Regions from separate parts of the Neobacillus sp. NPDC093182 genome, predicted to be linked through region 2. Evidence: predicted binding sites of a transcription regulator. Region 2 holds the regulator's gene; each other region holds the start of a gene.
What was found. The regulator LexA, encoded in region 2, represses DNA repair genes until DNA is damaged. The targets are predictions, from matches to a motif close to CGAACATATGTTCG.
Positions count from the first base shown of each region.

Region 1: ACIQAA_RS01885 (Y-family DNA polymerase) is a predicted target of LexA. The motif match lies at 2,755-2,768, and genes of this name have one in related genera.
Region 3: recA (recombinase RecA) is a predicted target of LexA. The motif match lies at 1,891-1,904, and genes of this name have one in related genera.
Region 4: uvrB (excinuclease ABC subunit UvrB) is a predicted target of LexA. The motif match lies at 2,504-2,517, and genes of this name have one in related genera.

Region 1 is NZ_JBIVOI010000001.1:350,422-354,804, reverse strand. Features, by position in the region: gene proC (pyrroline-5-carboxylate reductase) at 1-208, opposite strand, end outside; gene ACIQAA_RS01900 (MBL fold metallo-hydrolase) at 675-1,637, shown strand; gene ACIQAA_RS01895 (SDR family NAD(P)-dependent oxidoreductase) at 1,647-2,444, shown strand; gene ACIQAA_RS01890 (YqzH family protein) at 2,471-2,665, opposite strand; gene ACIQAA_RS01885 (Y-family DNA polymerase) at 2,829-4,088, shown strand; gene ACIQAA_RS01880 (YolD-like family protein) at 4,293-4,383, shown strand, end outside.
Region 2 is NZ_JBIVOI010000009.1:93,612-97,994, reverse strand. Features, by position in the region: gene glnA (type I glutamate--ammonia ligase) at 1-309, shown strand, start outside; gene ACIQAA_RS17265 (DUF4257 domain-containing protein) at 720-1,010, opposite strand; gene lexA (transcriptional repressor LexA) at 1,273-1,896, opposite strand; gene yneA (cell division suppressor protein YneA) at 2,054-2,377, shown strand; gene ACIQAA_RS17250 (YneB family resolvase-like protein) at 2,387-3,043, shown strand; gene ACIQAA_RS17245 (DUF896 domain-containing protein) at 3,355-3,585, shown strand; gene tkt (transketolase) at 3,768-4,383, shown strand, end outside.
Region 3 is NZ_JBIVOI010000013.1:193,480-197,862, reverse strand. Features, by position in the region: gene rny (ribonuclease Y) at 1-428, opposite strand, end outside; gene recA (recombinase RecA) at 741-1,781, opposite strand; gene ACIQAA_RS22660 (competence/damage-inducible protein A) at 2,044-3,297, opposite strand; gene pgsA (CDP-diacylglycerol--glycerol-3-phosphate 3-phosphatidyltransferase) at 3,316-3,894, opposite strand; gene ACIQAA_RS22650 (helix-turn-helix domain-containing protein) at 3,946-4,383, opposite strand, start outside.
Region 4 is NZ_JBIVOI010000005.1:74,361-78,743, forward strand. Features, by position in the region: gene ACIQAA_RS11055 (response regulator) at 1-373, opposite strand, end outside; gene ACIQAA_RS11060 (sensor histidine kinase) at 360-1,169, opposite strand; gene ACIQAA_RS11065 (YcnI family copper-binding membrane protein) at 1,370-2,011, shown strand; gene ACIQAA_RS11070 (DUF2198 family protein) at 2,124-2,357, shown strand; gene uvrB (excinuclease ABC subunit UvrB) at 2,654-4,383, shown strand, end outside.

The sequences.
Region 1 (4,383 bases), on a different contig from region 2:
ATAAGATGACGATGTCAGCTCCTGCAAACAATTCGTTTAAATCGTAAGTGGTACGGACGCCATACGTATCACTTATCCTCTTCAACCGCTCTTTATTTGAATTATTTGTAACCCATACATTCTTTCTATCAATCAAACTATTTTCAAGAATCCCTGAAATAAATGCTTCAGCCATCGAACCGGCACCGATAAATGCTATTTTTTTCATCATATTGCCCCCTTTTACTTGTTTATAAAAACAAAAAGACCCCTCATCCGTAAAGGACGAAAGGTCTAGCTTCCGTGGTACCACCTTCATTTACCCAAACTAAATACATATCAGGGTTCACTCGACTCCGATAACGCCGGATTACGTTAGGTTTTCCTAAGTGCTCATAAGGTAGGTTCAATGATAAAGAGGGCTGTGAAGACTTTCAGCCGATGGACTTCACTCTCTTTTGCCATTTTTCATTTACTGGTCTTAATCATCGCGAATGTTCGAATCAAATTTTAATAGTGATTATCCAAGATTACGGCTCTTCTGTCAAGTGATAAAATCTGAATTTTTTATTTATTTTAACTATATTATGCAAAAATAATGACAATCGAAAGGGAAATTCGTTACACTTACTATATAAATAATTGTCAAAAAATGTTCACATTCTATTTAAAAATAACGATAGGAGTTTTTTTGAATGGCAGAATGGAAAGATGGTATCGCAAAAATAATTTTGCCGACTCCTTATGCAGTCGGGGACGTTAATGTTTACTTACTTAAAGGTGAGCGGCTGACACTTGTCGATTGTGGTGTCAAAACCAAGGAGTCATGGATTGCATTTAAGGCTCAGCTGTCTCAATTACAATTAAGCCCGGATGATATTGAACAGGTGATTATTACCCATCATCACGCTGATCATGTTGGAATGCTTGATTTTTTATCAGATCAGGCAGAGGTTTACGGGCACCCGCTGAATGAACGATGGATTAAACCAACAGAGGCTTTCTTTCAAGAACAAGAGGCTTTTTTTCGAAGACAATTTGTTGACTTTGGAATCCCGTCAGAATATTTTTCGGCTCTCTTACATTTAAGACAAACATTCAGGTACTCCTGTAACCGCTCCTTGACGGGAGAATTGGTTGAAGGGATGATCCCGCCGGGGTTAAGTGAATGGAAAGTCATAGAGACACCTGGGCATGCCCAGAGTCAAATCGCTCTATTTCGAGAAAGAGATGGAATTCTTATTGGAGGGGATTTGATTCTTGCACATATCTCACCAAATCCATTCCTAGAAATGCCAGCACCAGGTGAAGCAGAAAGACCGAAGCCTCAGCTGCAGCATAATGATTCGATGAAAAAGTTGTTATCCTATCCCATTCAATTCGTTTATACAGGTCATGGCGAGGAAGTTTTCCAATTAAAAGAGCTAATTGAAAAAAGACTGATTCATCAACATGAACGTGCAATGAAGGTTAATAATTGGCTAAAAGAGGAGAAGCATACTGTATTTGAACTTTGCAAGAGGCTTTTTCCTACAGCGTATAAGCGCGAATTGATATTAACATTATCGGAAACCGTGGGCCAGCTTGACTATTTAGCCTCAATCGGCGAGATTAGTAGTAGTGAGGATCATCAACCAGTCCTTTATCAAGCTAGATGAGGTGTGAGTATGGTTAGGGAACAACTTAAGGGTAAAAATATAGTCATTACCGGTGCATCCGGGGGGATAGGTGCTAAAATCGCCAAGCTTTGTGCGGAAAGTGGTGCCAACCTTGTCCTAATTGCAAGAAGCATTGAAAAGTTGAAGCAGCTGCAAATGGAATTGCAGCAAAAGCATCAAGTAAAGGTAGAGGTCTATCAATTAGATGTCTCTGATACGGAAAAAGTGAAGGAAGTTTTTACAGCTATTTTTGCGGAGATTGGTGAGGTAGATATCCTTGTTAATAACGCGGGGTTCGGTGTGTTCCGTGAAGCCCATGCAGCAACAATGGATGAAATTAAAGGTATGTTCAATGTCAATGTTGTCGGACTAATGGCGTGCACAAGCATGGTGCTCCCGAAAATGCGTGAACGCCGTTTCGGCCATATCATTAATATCGCCTCCCAGGCGGGAAAAATCGCAACGCCAAAATCAAGTGTGTATTCGGCTACTAAGCATGCGGTTCTTGGCTACACGAATTCGCTTAGAATGGAGCTTAGTGATTACAATGTTCTCGTAACATCTGTGAATCCGGGGCCTATTGCAACGAACTTTTTTAACATTGCCGATGAAAAAGGCACCTATGTTAAAAATGTTCAAAAGTTTATGCTTCAGCCTGAATATGTTGCTCGGAAAGTCGTTGACAGTATGCTGACGAAAACGAGAGAAATCAACCTGCCGCGCTGGATGAACATGGGCAGCGTTGTTTATGTTCTCTTTCCAAGACTGTTTGAACGTATTGGCAAAAAAGCATTTAACAAAAAATAAAACCGCGACAGCGGTTTTTTGTGCTTTCATCCTGTTAAAAATTCGTATACAGTATCATTCACAGCCTCGTATAAATCTACCGTGGGCTGTTCTACTTTTATTTGAATAATCCGATCCGCGAGCGCCTCTAAATCGTTACTGCTCATTGGCAGTGAATCTATCTCGGCATAATATTGTTTGAAGCAATTTTTTATCATTTTAAGAATTAACTTTTTCTCCATGTACGTACACCTCACTCACAATTATACCGCTTTTTCCCCCGGAAAAATAACCAAAACCATGAAATATGTCAAAAAATTTCCATTGAATACGAACGCATATTCGTGTAAGATGTGTATATAATATAAGGAACAGACGTTCGATATTTAAATGGAGGGAAAAGTCATGGTTGATTACAGCACGTTACCGCACAATCATATTTTATGCGTCGACATGAAGAGCTTTTATGCCAGCTGTTCCGCTGTCATGCATGGTCTTGATCCCTTGACTTGCTATCTAGCTGTGGCCGGTAACAAAGAACGGAATGGAAGTGTTGTGCTAGCCGCATCACCACGTTTGAAGAAAGAATTTGGAATTAAAACAGGTTCCAGGCTATTTGAGATTCCCGATGATCCCCGCATTCAAGTAGTCGAGCCCAAAATGGCCACTTATTTGCGTATTTCTACTGAAATTACCCGCGTATTTAATCGTTATGTACCGAAGGAAGCTATTCACACGTATAGCGTTGATGAAAGTTTTATCAAGGTGGATGGGGCACTTCATTTGTGGGGGGACGCCTTTACGATTGCAGAGAAAATTAAGAATGATATTGAACGTGAGTTCCAGCTTCCCTGTGCGGTCGGAATTGGCCCGAATATGTTACTGTCAAAACTTTGCCTCGATCTCGAAGCAAAGAAGCATGGAATTGCTGAATGGAAGTACGAGGACGTCCAGACGAAGCTTTGGAAGGTTTCACCGCTAAGAGAAATGTGGGGAATCGGCAGGCGTGTTGAAAAAACTCTAAATGGGATGGGCATTTTTACGGTTGGCCAGCTGGCTCGCTATGATTTAGAAGCACTGGAAAAGAAATTCGGAATTATGGGCAATCAGCTTTATCATCATGCCTGGGGAGTAGACCTTTCAGACTTGGGAGCACCCCTGATTGAGGGGCAGATCAGCTTTGGAAAAAGCCAAATTCTTTTAAGAGATTATAAAGAAGAAGAAGAGATAAAGCATGTAATTTTAGAAATGTGTGAAGAAGTAGCCCGAAGAGCGAGATCTCGCCGTAAGGCTGGGAGAACAATCAGCCTTAGCATTGGCTATAGCCAGGATGAACTCGGCGGCGGCTTTCACCGCTCAAGAACCATCAAGCAGCCAACGAATGTAACGATGGATCTTTACCGAGTCTGTCTCGAATTATTCCACGAACATTATACAGGAAAGACGGTAAGGCAAATTGCAATTAGTATTGGAAATATCGTCGATGATCATGAGTTTCAGCTCGACCTGTTTGACATGGGCGCGGTAAAGCGGAGGGAGCTTGGCTATGTAGTTGATTCTATCCGCAGACGCTTTGGTTCAGGTTCCCTGCTGCGGGCTGTTTCCTATACAACTGCTGGAACGGCAAAGCATCGAGCTACGCTTGTTGGAGGGCATAAGGGGTAGTGAGAAAGGCGGAAGCGCCTTGAACAGAGGCGACAGGCATAGGCGAGCCGGCGAGAAGGTTGCTTTTTAACCTTCTTGACGGATTGACTTATGACCCCGAGCCTCTAGGCGCTGGAGCTAGACAGTAGGAAAAGCAGAAGCAATTTTTCTTTTTCGACCGAGCCCCTAGGCGCTGGAGTTGCAACGAAGTAAGGAGGAGAATGAATGATTCGCGACCGCGGAAGAATCAAATGGGTTTCGATGATGCTTCCTGAGCATATTAAATTGCTTAGAGACTGGGTGAAGGAAGATCAAT
Region 2 (4,383 bases):
CCATACCTAGCAATGGCTGTTCTATTAAAGGCTGGTCTAGATGGAATCAAGAACAAATTAACTCCTCCAGCTCCAGTTGACCGTAACATCTATGTTATGAGCAAAGAAGAGAGAATTGAAGAAGGAATCATCGATCTTCCAGCTACTCTAGCTCAAGCATTAGACCTATTAAAGTCTGATGAAGTTATTGTATCTGGTTTAGGAGAGCACATCTTCGAACACTTTATCGAAGCAAAAGAAATCGAATGGGATATGTTCCGCACAGTCGTTCACCCTTGGGAACGCGAACAATATATGAGCATGTACTAAAATTAAGTAACCCAGTATTGACTATAGTCTTTACTGGGTTATTTTCGTTTTAATGGGTTGTGGTGTGCCTGTTTTATGTTGGAAGGTAGTTAGGGTGCGGTATGATGACCGTTTTCAGAGTAAAAATCGAAAAGTGGTAACCATGGAGCGTTCATGATGGCCGTTTTTAGAGTGAAAATCGAAAAGTGGTAACCATAGAGCATTCATGATGACCGAAATCCAAGGTGAAACGGAAAAGTGGTAACCATAGAGAGTTCATGATGACCGAAAACAGAAGAAAAACGAAAAAGTGGTCATCATAGAGTGTTCATGATGACCGTATCCATCGGGGAAATTAAAAAGTGGTAATTAAAAGATTCAGCAAAATTGAAAGACCCAGGATGGAAACGACCATACTGGGTTATTTGCGTTCAGGATTCTTTTTCTTTATTTTCATTAAGTGCTCTAAAATTAGTGAGTATGATATCACCACTAATCCCGGCAAGGGCCGATAAAAAAATGGTTTCTATCATTGAATTCGGAGTTGTGTAAATCATGATGAGGAAAGCTGCGACAGAACCAAGTAGCATTTCTTCTAAAAACCCTAAAAAGATAAACCTTTTTGTTTTCCGGGGCATAATTATTTTTCCGTGCTTCCTAACATGCCCTGCAATCCCTGCCATACCACCAATAACCATCGAGAAAATAATGTCCTTCAACACTTTTTCCACTCTCCTTAAGCCTAGTTTTTTTGGACCTAAGGTAAATCATGGTGTAATACTATTATACAAATAGTGGAAACTAGTTAGAATGAGTAAATATACACATTTTTGTATAAAGTGGAAATTGATTCTGAAATTGATGGTTGAAATTATGGAGACCTTGTCTGAATCAAGCATAGATTCGGACACAAGAGCTTTCCTTCGAGACTGATAAAAAAGAGTACAATTCAAAATCAGAATTGTACTCTTTCCCGTTTTAGGATTAATGAATATGTCGATAAACCCCAATTACTTTTCCGAGGATAGAAACGTTTCTTAAGATAATTGGATCCATGGTTGAGTTTTCAGGCTGCAGGCGAATGTAATCTTTTTCTTTAAAAAATCTTTTACAGGTCGCTTCATCTTCCTCTGTCATCGCAACGACAATATCCCCATTGTTCGCCGTTGGCTGCTGTCTTACGATTACGTAATCTCCATCGAGAATTCCTGCTTCTATCATACTCTCACCCATGATTTCTAGCATAAATACTTGCTCATCTGCAGGTGCTAGACTCTCAGGGAGCGGGAAAAACTCTTCAACGTTTTCAATGGCGGTAATAGGAAGACCAGCAGTTACTTTACCCACAATCGGTACATTGACAACATTGTTTCTTGGGATATGAATGGTTTCATCCACTTCTAGTATTTCGATAGCTCTTGGTTTAGTAGGATCTCGTCTAATAAGTCCTTTGCTTTCCAATCTTGCTAAATGACCGTGGACGGTAGAACTAGAGGCAAGTCCTACTGCTTCACCAATTTCCCGAACGGATGGCGGATAACCCTTCTTCTTTACTTCCCCTTTAATAAATTCAAGGATATCCTGCTGGCGCTTAGATATTTTTGTCATAATAGATACACCTCGCCCTATGTAATATTTACCTTTATTATAGCATGTTCGTATTTTTTATACAAACATAAGTTCGAATTATTATTGACAACAAACAAATGTTCGGATTATAATAAAAACATAAAAACGAACATACATTCTGGATAGGGGTTATATTATGAGAAAAATTTGGGACAGATACTCTTATGCTATTTTATTAATCATCTTGAGCTGCACAGTAGCTTTTATTTTATCATTACGTTTTAATGCTGATGTTGAAGAAACGTACTTAACGATTACTATTTCCGAAGGAGATTCGCTTTGGAAAATTTCTAACCAATATTCGGAGCAGCATTCATACTCTAATGATGAATTTGTCAGCTGGGTCAAGCACCATAATGAAATAGATGGAGATAAAATTTATCCTGGGGAAGAAATCATTATTCCTGTAAACTATGAAGTTGGGTCCATGACTGAATATGCAAGCGCTGCTGGGGAATAAAGTCAGATGGTGAATGCGATCGTTTACTGCCGGGTAAGTACAAACAAAGAAACCCAGGAAACATCATTAAAGCGTCAGGAAGAAGAGCTCACGCAGCTGGCGAGTCAATATCATTTTAATGTTGTCTCCATTATTAGAGAACAAGCGAGTGGTTATGAATTGGAGCGAGACGGGATTCTTGAGTTATTAGATTTATTGAAACATAATGATATACATGCTGTATTAATCCAAGATGAAACGAGACTCGGAAGAGGGAATGCGAAGATCGCACTCTTACATTGTATATTAAAAGAAGATGTGAAACTTTATAGTATTTCTCATAATGGTGAACTACAGCTTTCAGAAAGTGATTCAATGGTATTGAAAATTGTAGGGATGGTTGAGGAATATCAGCGTAAATTACATAATATTAAAATTAAACGTGGAATGAAACGAGCCGTGGCTCAGGGATACAAGCCTGAAAAAAATCTAAAAAACCTCGAGTGGAATTCTGGAAGAGAAAAAATAGAAGTTCCGATTGAAGAGATAGTCCGTCTTAGAAAAAATAAATTAACTTTTTCAGAGATTGCTGCTACTTTAAGAGGATTTGGATATAATATTTCAAAAGCAACTGTCCATAGACGCTATCAGGAATATCAAGAAACTATCGAATCAGAAGAAGATTAGACCATTTGCTTGTCAGATGGTCTATTTTTTAGTAAAATCAGTCTTTAAGTGAAGCTGTGGTAACGCTAATTGATGTTTAGAAACCCAGTTGATTGGAGCGGAAGGCACGAAGACTCCTCGAAAATGCTATCGCATTTTCTTCGTGCGTGGGCCGATTCGAAGGAGTAAATCCAATGTCCTGCAGGAGTACGGAGCAGGTGAGACCCCACAGGCGCAAGCGCCGAGGAGGCTCACCGCAACGCCTGCGGAAAGCGAAGTGCCTGCAACTGACTTGATTAACACAGCACAAGTATTTGAAAGGAGGGTCCTAAATGCTCTCAAAAGAAAAGATGGCAAGAATCAATGAATTAGCTAGAAAAGCTAAAGCAACTGGACTTACAGAAGCAGAAGCAAAGGAACAATCCAAATTAAGAAGCGAGTATTTGACCACTTTCCGCAGTTCTATGCTGGATACATTAACAAATACAAAAATCGTTGATCCTGAGGGAAATGACGTAACGCCAGAAAAAATAAAACAAAGAAAAAAATATAATCTACATTAATTTAAAAGGGAAACATTTTGTTTCCTTTTTTACATATTGCGCACTAACCTGTGTAAAAATATAAACTGAAGTGAAATAATTTGTTTAGTAGTCAAATTAATTGTTGAATTAATGTAAAGAGAGCTATAATATTAAGGTTGTTATTATTTTTTTATCCTAGAGAATCAGGAGTGATGTAAACAATGTTTGATACTATTGATGCTTTGTCCGTAACCTCTATTCGTACGCTTTCAATCGATATGATTGAAAAAGCAAATTCAGGCCATCCTGGAATGCCAATGGGTGCTGCACCAATGACCTACACTTTATGGACTCGTTTCATGAACCACAACCCAAAAAACCCAGAGTGGTTTAACCGTGATCGTTTTGTATTATCAGCAGGCCATGGATCTGCTTTATTATACAGCATGCTTCATTTATCTGGTTACAATCTATCAATGGATGACTTAAAGCAATTCCGTCAATGGGGAAGCAAGACTCCAGGACATCCTGAGTACCGTCATACTGAAGGGGTAGAAGCCACAACAGGTCCACTTGGACAAGGTATTGCAATGGCTGTTGGTATGGCAATGGCAGAGCGCCATACTGCTAGTGTCTACAATAAGGAAAATTATGAACTTGTTAACCATTATACATACAGTATTTGTGGTGATGGAGATTTAATGGAAGGTGTATCTGCAGAAGCTGCTTCACTTGCTGGACACTTAAAATTAGGTCGTTTAGTGGTATTATACGATTCAAATGATATTTCACTTGATGGAGATTTAAATAAGTCTTTCTCAGAAAGCGTAAAGGAAC
Region 3 (4,383 bases), on a different contig from region 2:
AGTTCAGTTTGTTGTGTTCGTACCAACTCGTCCACTTTGCTTTCCATCTGTTCAATATGCTGTTGTCTTTGGTTTAGAGAATCATCCTTCTTTTCTAACAGAATTTCTCGTTTATTTAACGATTCATCCTTTCGATCTAAATTCTCTTCTCTTTGCAGTAAACGGTTTTCTTGTTTTTGCAGTTCATTTCTTCGTTCACGAACCTCACGTTCGGCTTCTGTACGAAGCTTGTGAATTTCATCCTTTGCCTCTAGCAATGCTTCTTTTTTCAATGTATCAGCATCACGCTTCGCATCTTCAAGAATCTGCTCAGCAGCATTCTTTGCACCTGCTATTTTTGCTTCAGCAATGGATTTACGAACAAAATAGCCAACAACGGCACCGACGATAATGCCAAGCAAAATGGAGATGATAGTAATAGGTTCCATCGTTACACCTCCTCTTGCTATGAACTTTTGTTACACTTTTTAAGTGTCGGCATGTACATTGGTTAGGTTCAACATACAGCAAGCACCAGGCTTTTCATTGTAATATTAACAAAAATGTAAAATATACATGTTAATTGTAAATGTGTGTATATTCATTGTCAAGGGTAACTCCTGACAGCTTTTTGAAATATTTAGACTTTGTTCATATTTTAACAATATAAAAAGTATTATCAAATGAATAAATATGCATACATATTTATAATTATCCGTTTTATTAAAAAGAGCAAAACCTAATCGGCTTTGCTCTTTTTGTTAGTCTATTAATTCGAACTGTTCATCGTCATCGGCTTCAGTGACTATTTTTTCCCCGTCTAATCCGAAGTGTTCACGAATCTTTTGTTGAATTTCAAGACGAACACTTGGATTTTCTCTTAAGAAAGTCTTTGCATTTTCACGGCCTTGACCGATTCTTTCTTCATTGTATGAATACCAAGAACCGCTCTTTTGAACGATATCTAATTCAGAGCCAATATCAATGATCTCGCCCTCTTTAGAAATTCCTTCACCATACATAATATCCACTTCAGCTGTACGGAATGGAGGCGCAACTTTATTTTTAACAACCTTAATTTTGGTTTTGTTTCCAACCACGTCCGTACCTTGTTTAATAGCTTCTCCACGACGTACTTCCACACGAATCGTTGAGTAGAATTTTAACGCACGACCACCAGGAGTTGTCTCAGGGTTTCCAAACATAACTCCAATTTTTTCACGAACCTGGTTGATAAAGATTGCAATTGTCTTCGATTTGTTAATGACACCAGAAAGTTTACGGAGTGCTTGAGACATCAAACGGGCTTGAAGACCCATGTGAGAATCTCCCATTTCTCCTTCAATTTCTGCTTTTGGAACTAGTGCTGCAACGGAATCGACTACTAGAATATCAATTGCACCGCTTCGTACAAGTGCCTCTGCGATCTCTAGCGCCTGTTCCCCTGTATCAGGCTGGGATAACAATAACTCATCGATGTTTACCCCTAGTTTTTGTGCATATGCTGGGTCAAGTGCGTGCTCAGCGTCGATAAATGCTGCTTGTCCGCCTGCTGCTTGTACTTCTGCAATTGCATGTAAAGCAACAGTTGTTTTACCAGAGCTTTCGGGTCCGTAAATTTCGATAATTCTTCCTCTAGGATATCCGCCAACACCAAGTGCTGAATCTACGGCTAATGAGCCACTTGGACTTGTTAAAATCCTTGTGTCTGTCTTCTCTCCCATTTTCATGATGGAACCTTTACCAAATTGCTTTTCTATCTGTTTTAGCGCCATTTCTAAGGCCGCTTTACGATCACTCACTACTAGTTCCTCCTTTATATCTAAAAACCTAAGTTTTACTGCTAAAAATTTTTAATTTAAAACCTATTAATAATATAACCTCTTTTAGGATATTTGTCGAGCAAAAAGACGAACATTCATTCGATTAATTTGAATCTAATAGTCATGTAAAAACAGGTAATTCCGCCAGCCATTTATTTATTTTCAATTACCTTTTTTATTGATTTTTACTTACTCTTCTATTGTCAGAAAATAAACTATAAAATAAAAAATCACAGAGAGCTTAGTTAGCTTTCTGTGATTCTTGCAAATGCTTTATTAAATAATAGCAGCCATATTTTACTGAACGGCTCCGGTTTGCTTCTCTTGAACCGCCAAGTTCCAGTTTTTCAACCACTGTTTGCTTTCCTCTAATCGATATCCCAATGTAGACTGTTCCTACAGGTTTACCCTCCATATCATCGGGACCTGCAACACCAGTGAAACTAATCCCAATATCAGCAGAGACTAATGCCGCAACATTTTCAGCCAGCTCTTTCGCACACTCATGACTTACTACCCCAAATTTTTCAATCGTTTCCTTTTTAACTCCTAAGACTTTCTCCTTAACCTCATTCGTATAACAAACCACTCCGCCCTTGAGGACTGAACTAACACCGGGTACACTCGTTAGTTCCTGCTGAAACAATCCTCCTGTTAAGCTCTCTGCAGCCGAGATTGTTAATTTCTTGTCTTTTAAAACTCTCATAAGTTCAGCTACTAGAGAAGTATTGTCATACCCATATAAAAACTGCCCAACACGAGCTCTAATGTTACCCTCTACTTCATCAAGCATTAACTCTGCCGTTTGCAAATCTTGGTGCTTCGCGGTTAGCCGTAACGTGCATTCTCCTTCTGCAGCGAGCGGGGCAATCGTTGGATTTGTCTGTTGTTCTATTAAATCAATGATTTCCGTTTCTAACGCTGCCTCACCAATTCCAAAGAACCTTAAAACTCTAGAAACTATTTTCTCATCCGTTTTTACTTGTTTGGATAAAGCTGCAGTACCAAAGTGTAAAAACATTGGCTCCATTTCTTTCGGCGGTCCTGGCAGCAGCATATATACGCAATTACCATTCTCGACCATCATGCCTGGTGCCATCCCATGATGATTTGGAAGGATAGTAGAATCCTCTAAAACGAGGGCCTGCTTCTTATTATTTTCAGTCATTACCCTATTTCCCTTTTTAAAATAAAGTTCAATAGATTCTAATGCTTCTTGATCCATTACTAGATTTTTTCCTAAATGCCGGGCAATTGTTTCCTTCGTTAAATCATCTTTTGTGGGTCCCAGCCCTCCAGTAAAAATGATTAAATTTGACCGTTTTTCTGCAATTTCTATTACAGACTTTAATCGGTCAGGATTATCACCAACCACCGTATGAAAAAAAACATTAATTCCTAGTCCTGCAAGTTGCTGTGAAATAAACCGTGCATTACTATTAACGATTTGACCCAGTAGTAATTCAGAACCAACAGCAATAATTTCTGCATTCATCATCCGTTACCCCAAGTTCTATTTAGAATTTTTGAAAACATGCATATTCTTCGAAAAATAATCCCAGCCCGACCAGATCGTAAAAATTAACGCAACCCATAATGCTACATCATCAAATGGAAATCCAATCATTTCAAAAATAATATTATGTAATAAAAGTGCAGATATTGCGATAATTTGTGCCCAGGTTTTAATTTTACCGAGATTATTAGCAGCTACCACTTCGCCGCCCTCCACGAGCAAGAGACGAAGGCCGGTGACAGCAAATTCCCTGCTTATGATTACAATAACAATCCAAGAGGCTGCATATCCAAGATCAACAAGGACAACCAGCGCTGCAGAGACAAGAAGTTTATCTGCCAGCGGATCGAGGAATTTCCCCATATTTGTAACAAGATTATATTTTCGTGCATAATAGCCATCTACCCAATCTGTAGCAGATGCAAAAATAAAGATTAACGCTCCAACAAAATGGGTTACCGGAAGGTCAGCTCCCAGTAAATGCATGTTTCCCCAATCAAAGGGGAAAAGCATAATTATCAAGAAAATAGGAATTAAAAGAATCCTTGATATCGTTATTTGATTTGGTACATTCATTGTTTTTCCTCCAGGTAATAGTAAGAACGAAAAATAGTCATCACTAGATGACTATTCGTTCTTCGGAACATATTGAATCGTAATGTTCTGTTGAACCACATCAGCAGGTGCGATTGCATACTCAAGCTTTTGGTCATTTACGTAAATCTCAGTATCGACGGTTCTGCCAACGACAATGACTGCTTTGGTGTCGCCCGTTAAATCTACTTCTGTGCTTTGCGTACCAGTGGTTGATAATAAACCCTGAAACTTGGATTGACCACTGCTATTTTTAACATTTACCCATGTTTGCCCAGTTGAAACCAATTTCACAACAAATTTATCTGCATTTTTCAAATCATAGGTAGAGTTTTTCCCGCTATTTTGAACAGCAGATAATTCTTGTTTTGGAGTTTCTACAACCGGATTTTCCTCAACAGTCTTTTGTTCATCGTTCTTTTCTTCTTCATTTTCTTTTGTAGCGTCATTTTCTTCTGTATCTTCTTTTTC
Region 4 (4,383 bases), on a different contig from region 2:
TTTTTCCTTCGACAACGGAGTGTAGATATTGGAGCCATTCGTCGGGGTCCATATTTTTTAGAAGATACCCTTGAGCGCCATATTGAATGGCAGTAAACAAATCGGCGACATTATCAGAAACACTTAAGATAATTACTTTAATAAAAGGGGATGTGTCCTTAATTATTTTTGTTGCTTCTAAGCCATTTAAAACAGGCATGTCAATATCCATTAAAATAATATCTGGATGAAGCTGCTGACTCATTTCCACTGCTTCTTTCCCATTATGTGCTTGTCCGACGATGTCGAAATAGGGATCATCCTCAAGCATTGCTAATATCGCTTTCCGAGCATGTGGATGATCATCAGCAATTACTATCCTAAATGGATTTATCATATTCTTTATTACCTCGCAAACTGATTTTTGTTCCTCGATTCAATTGTGTATCAATCTCTAAGCTACAGTTCAACTTTTCTGACCTTTCCTTTAGCATGGCAAGTCCATAATGATTTGAACTAATTTCGTTTATGTTAAAGCCTCGCCCGTTATCTTCTATATTCATCTCCCATTCATTATTACGGGTATGCAGCTTGAAGATAAGAGTATTAGCTTCCGAATGCTTTCTAATGTTTATCAAGGCCTCCTGAACGACTCCAAAAAGCTGCACTTCTTCTGCAGTAGTAAAATACCCATTCTGTAATTGAATATCAGATTCTATGTCAATTCCTGATACCGTAATCCAGTCGTCTAACCAATTTTGGAGTCTGTTTGAAAAATTAACATGTTCAGCTGGGTTCATCCGTAAGTTAAAAATTGCTTGCCGTAATTGGGTATCGATTGAATTAACGAGAGAAGCAGCTTCTTCACTTTTCCCCTTTTTTAAATAGACTTTTAGTAAAAATAGAGTTTGTGCAATGCTATCATGTAATTCTTTTGCTAACCGTTCCCTTTCTTCATATATTGCCCGCATTTCCCTTTCGTTTGTTATTCTTTGGTTTTTCAGTTCAATCGTTTTAAACATCCACGAAGCAAAGGCATAGGAGATGATCAAAGTTAAGATTGTGATTAAATAGTTCCCAGTTTCCATTGAGAGAAGATGATGAATCACACTATGACGAAAGAATTCAAAACCGCCAATTAGAAGAGTTGGTATTAAAACGGTGAAGAGCTTCATTAGTCGGTATGACAAAGTGTTAATCTCCTTTAATATATTGCTTTTATCATTCTACATGATATATCCATCACTGTGACAGTTCTATGAACATTTTAGTCTAATATAAAAAAAAATAGCCCCAAAGGGTCATATAAAGAAGGTGTAAAAATCTTTAATTTTATAGGTAAGGAACTTATTAATGTAATAAAAAATTTTAAATGAATGGAGATATTAAAATGAAAAAATTATTAACTTCACTGTTAACAATGATTGTTGCTTTATCGCTTTTTGCTGGGATTGCTAGTGCTCATGTTACCGTCGGACCAAAGGAAACGTCACAAGGAAAATATGAAATGTTTACTGTAAAAGTTCCTTCAGAAAAAGAAGATGTTCTGACAACAAAAATTCAAGTGGTAATTCCTGAAGATGTTAACATTACTCGTTTTGAACCAAAGCCAGGATGGACCTATGAAATTCAAAAGGATGATTCTGATAAAATTACATCCGTTACCTGGACAGCTGAAGGTGAAGGCCTATCTGCGACTGAATTTGGTCAGTTTAACATGAATGGAAAAGTTGGCGACAAAGCAACAGAAATCGTTTGGAAAGCGATCCAAACTTACTCGGATGGAAGTGTAGTAGAATGGGTAGAAGCAGAAGAGGAAAATTATCCTGCTTCTGTAACGGTTGTCAATGCAGCTGCTGCTTCTGCACATGGCCATGGAGAGACAACAACTGATAAGGATAATTCGTCAGAAGAAAAAGTAACGGAAGAAGTGAAAGAAACGAGTGCATCAAACACAACGCTTTATCTTTCCATCGCAGCATTAGTAGCAGGATTAATAGCTTTAATAATATCTCTTAAAAAGAGAGGATAATTGCTTCGAAGACAAGAGTGTAGAATCTCTTGTCTTTTTTCTTGCAATTTTGAGAATAAATTTCTAAAATTAATAAACAGAAATGAATAAATGAGGTGGACCCATTTTGGAGATGGTTATTAGATATTTGTCTGCGCTTATTTTGCCAGGTTTACTCGTATTGCTATTTACCCGGGTCACATACAATCGTCTTATCGGGCTTGCCCTGACCGTCGGGCTCATTGCTGCCTCTGCTTTTAAAGGGTATACCAACACTTTACCGCTTATCGTTGTAGATGCCTTTTCGCTTACAGCTGGATTTTGGCTGGCTTCAAAAATGAAACAAAGAGTTTTCAAAAAAACGTAATCATCCATCTAGATATTAAGTCTGTCAAACCTAATGGCAGGCTTTTTTGCTTTTCGAGTAAAATAGGGAGTTTCGCGTATAAAAAGCTGAATTTTACGAGTAAGCTCTTACTTTTCGTGAGCAAAATCCAAATTCCACCAGAAAACAGAATGTTCGTTCGCATATTAGTGGTTTGTTTTGGAGGAATTGTGTTAGAATGATACTATTAGAATTTCAGAATACATTTTCTAGCACCATCCCGGTCAACTTGCACGTTTTTCTTGCTAGAAAGTGATTATTTATCGGGAGGAAAACCAGTGAAAGATCAATTTGAATTGGTTTCGAAATACTCACCTCAAGGCGATCAGCCTGAGGCGATTCGACAGTTAGTTCAAGGAATAAAAGAGAACAAGCGCTATCAGACATTGCTTGGAGCAACAGGAACAGGTAAGACGTTTACGGTTTCAAACGTGATAAAAGAAGTAAACAAGCCGACACTCGTTATTGCTCATAATAAAACGTTAGCAGGTCAGCTTTACAGCGAATTTAAGGAATTTTTCCCAAATAATGCTGTTGAGTATTTTGTTAGTTACTATGATTACTTTCAACCAGAAGCCTATGTGCCATCGACAGATACATTTATTGAAAAAGACTCCAGTATCAATGATGAAATTGACAAACTTCGGCACTCCGCAACATCCGCCTTATTTGAGCGGAAAGATGTTATAATCATCGCCAGTGTTTCATGTATATACGGTCTCGGTTCACCTGAAGAATACCGGGAAATGGTACTGTCACTTAGGACAGGTATGGAGATTGAACGTAACCAGCTGCTACATCGTTTGGTCGATATTCAGTATGAAAGAAATGATATTGATTTTAAACGTGGTACGTTTCGCGTTCGCGGTGATGTGGTGGAAATATTCCCTGTGTCACGTGATGAGCATTGTGTTCGCGTAGAATTTTTTGGCGATGAAGTAGATCGCATTCGTGAGGTTGACGCCTTAACTGGGGAAATTATCGGCGAACGTGAGCATATAGCCATTTTTCCTGCCTCCCACTTCGTAACGAGAGAAGAAAAAATGAGAATCGCCATCGAGAACATTGAACAAGAACTCGAAGAACGCCTAGAAGAGCTCCGTGAAGATAATAAATTGCTCGAAGCACAGCGCATCGAACAGAGGACACGATATGATCTCGAAATGATGCGTGAGATGGGCTTTTGTTCAGGGATTGAAAACTACTCACGTCATTTGACATTGAGACCTGCTGGTTCCACACCGTATACGTTGCTCGATTATTTTCCAGAAGATTTTCTCTTGATCGTGGATGAGTCACATGTTACCCTGCCACAAGTAAGAGGGATGTTCAATGGTGATCGAGCACGGAAACAGGTGCTTGTTGACCATGGCTTCCGTCTGCCATCAGCGCTTGATAACCGACCGTTGACCTTTGATGAATTTGAAAAACATATTCACAATGCCATCTTTGTCTCGGCAACACCAGGTCCATATGAGCTTGAGCATACTCCGGAAATGATTCAGCAAATCATTCGACCAACAGGGTTATTGGATCCAACGATTGAAGTACGTCCTATTGAGGGACAAATCGATGATATCATTGGTGAAATTCAGGAGCGAATCAAGAAGAATGAACGGGTGCTTATTACGACGCTGACAAAGAAAATGTCAGAAGACTTAACGGACTATCTAAAAGAAATAGGAATTAAAGTCCAATATTTACATTCAGAAGTAAAAACACTTGAACGGATTGAAATTATCCGCGAGCTGCGGCTTGGTAAGTATGATGTGTTAGTCGGGATTAACCTGCTTAGAGAAGGACTGGATATCCCTGAGGTTTCGCTTATTACGATTCTTGATGCCGATAAAGAAGGCTTCCTCCGTTCAGAACGTTCATTAATCCAAACCATCGGACGTGCTGCCCGTAATGCTAATGGGCATGTCATCTTGTATGCGGACAAAATAACAAATTCGATGGAAATTGCGATTAATGTAACGAGAGAGCGCCGCAAAATCCAAGAAGAATA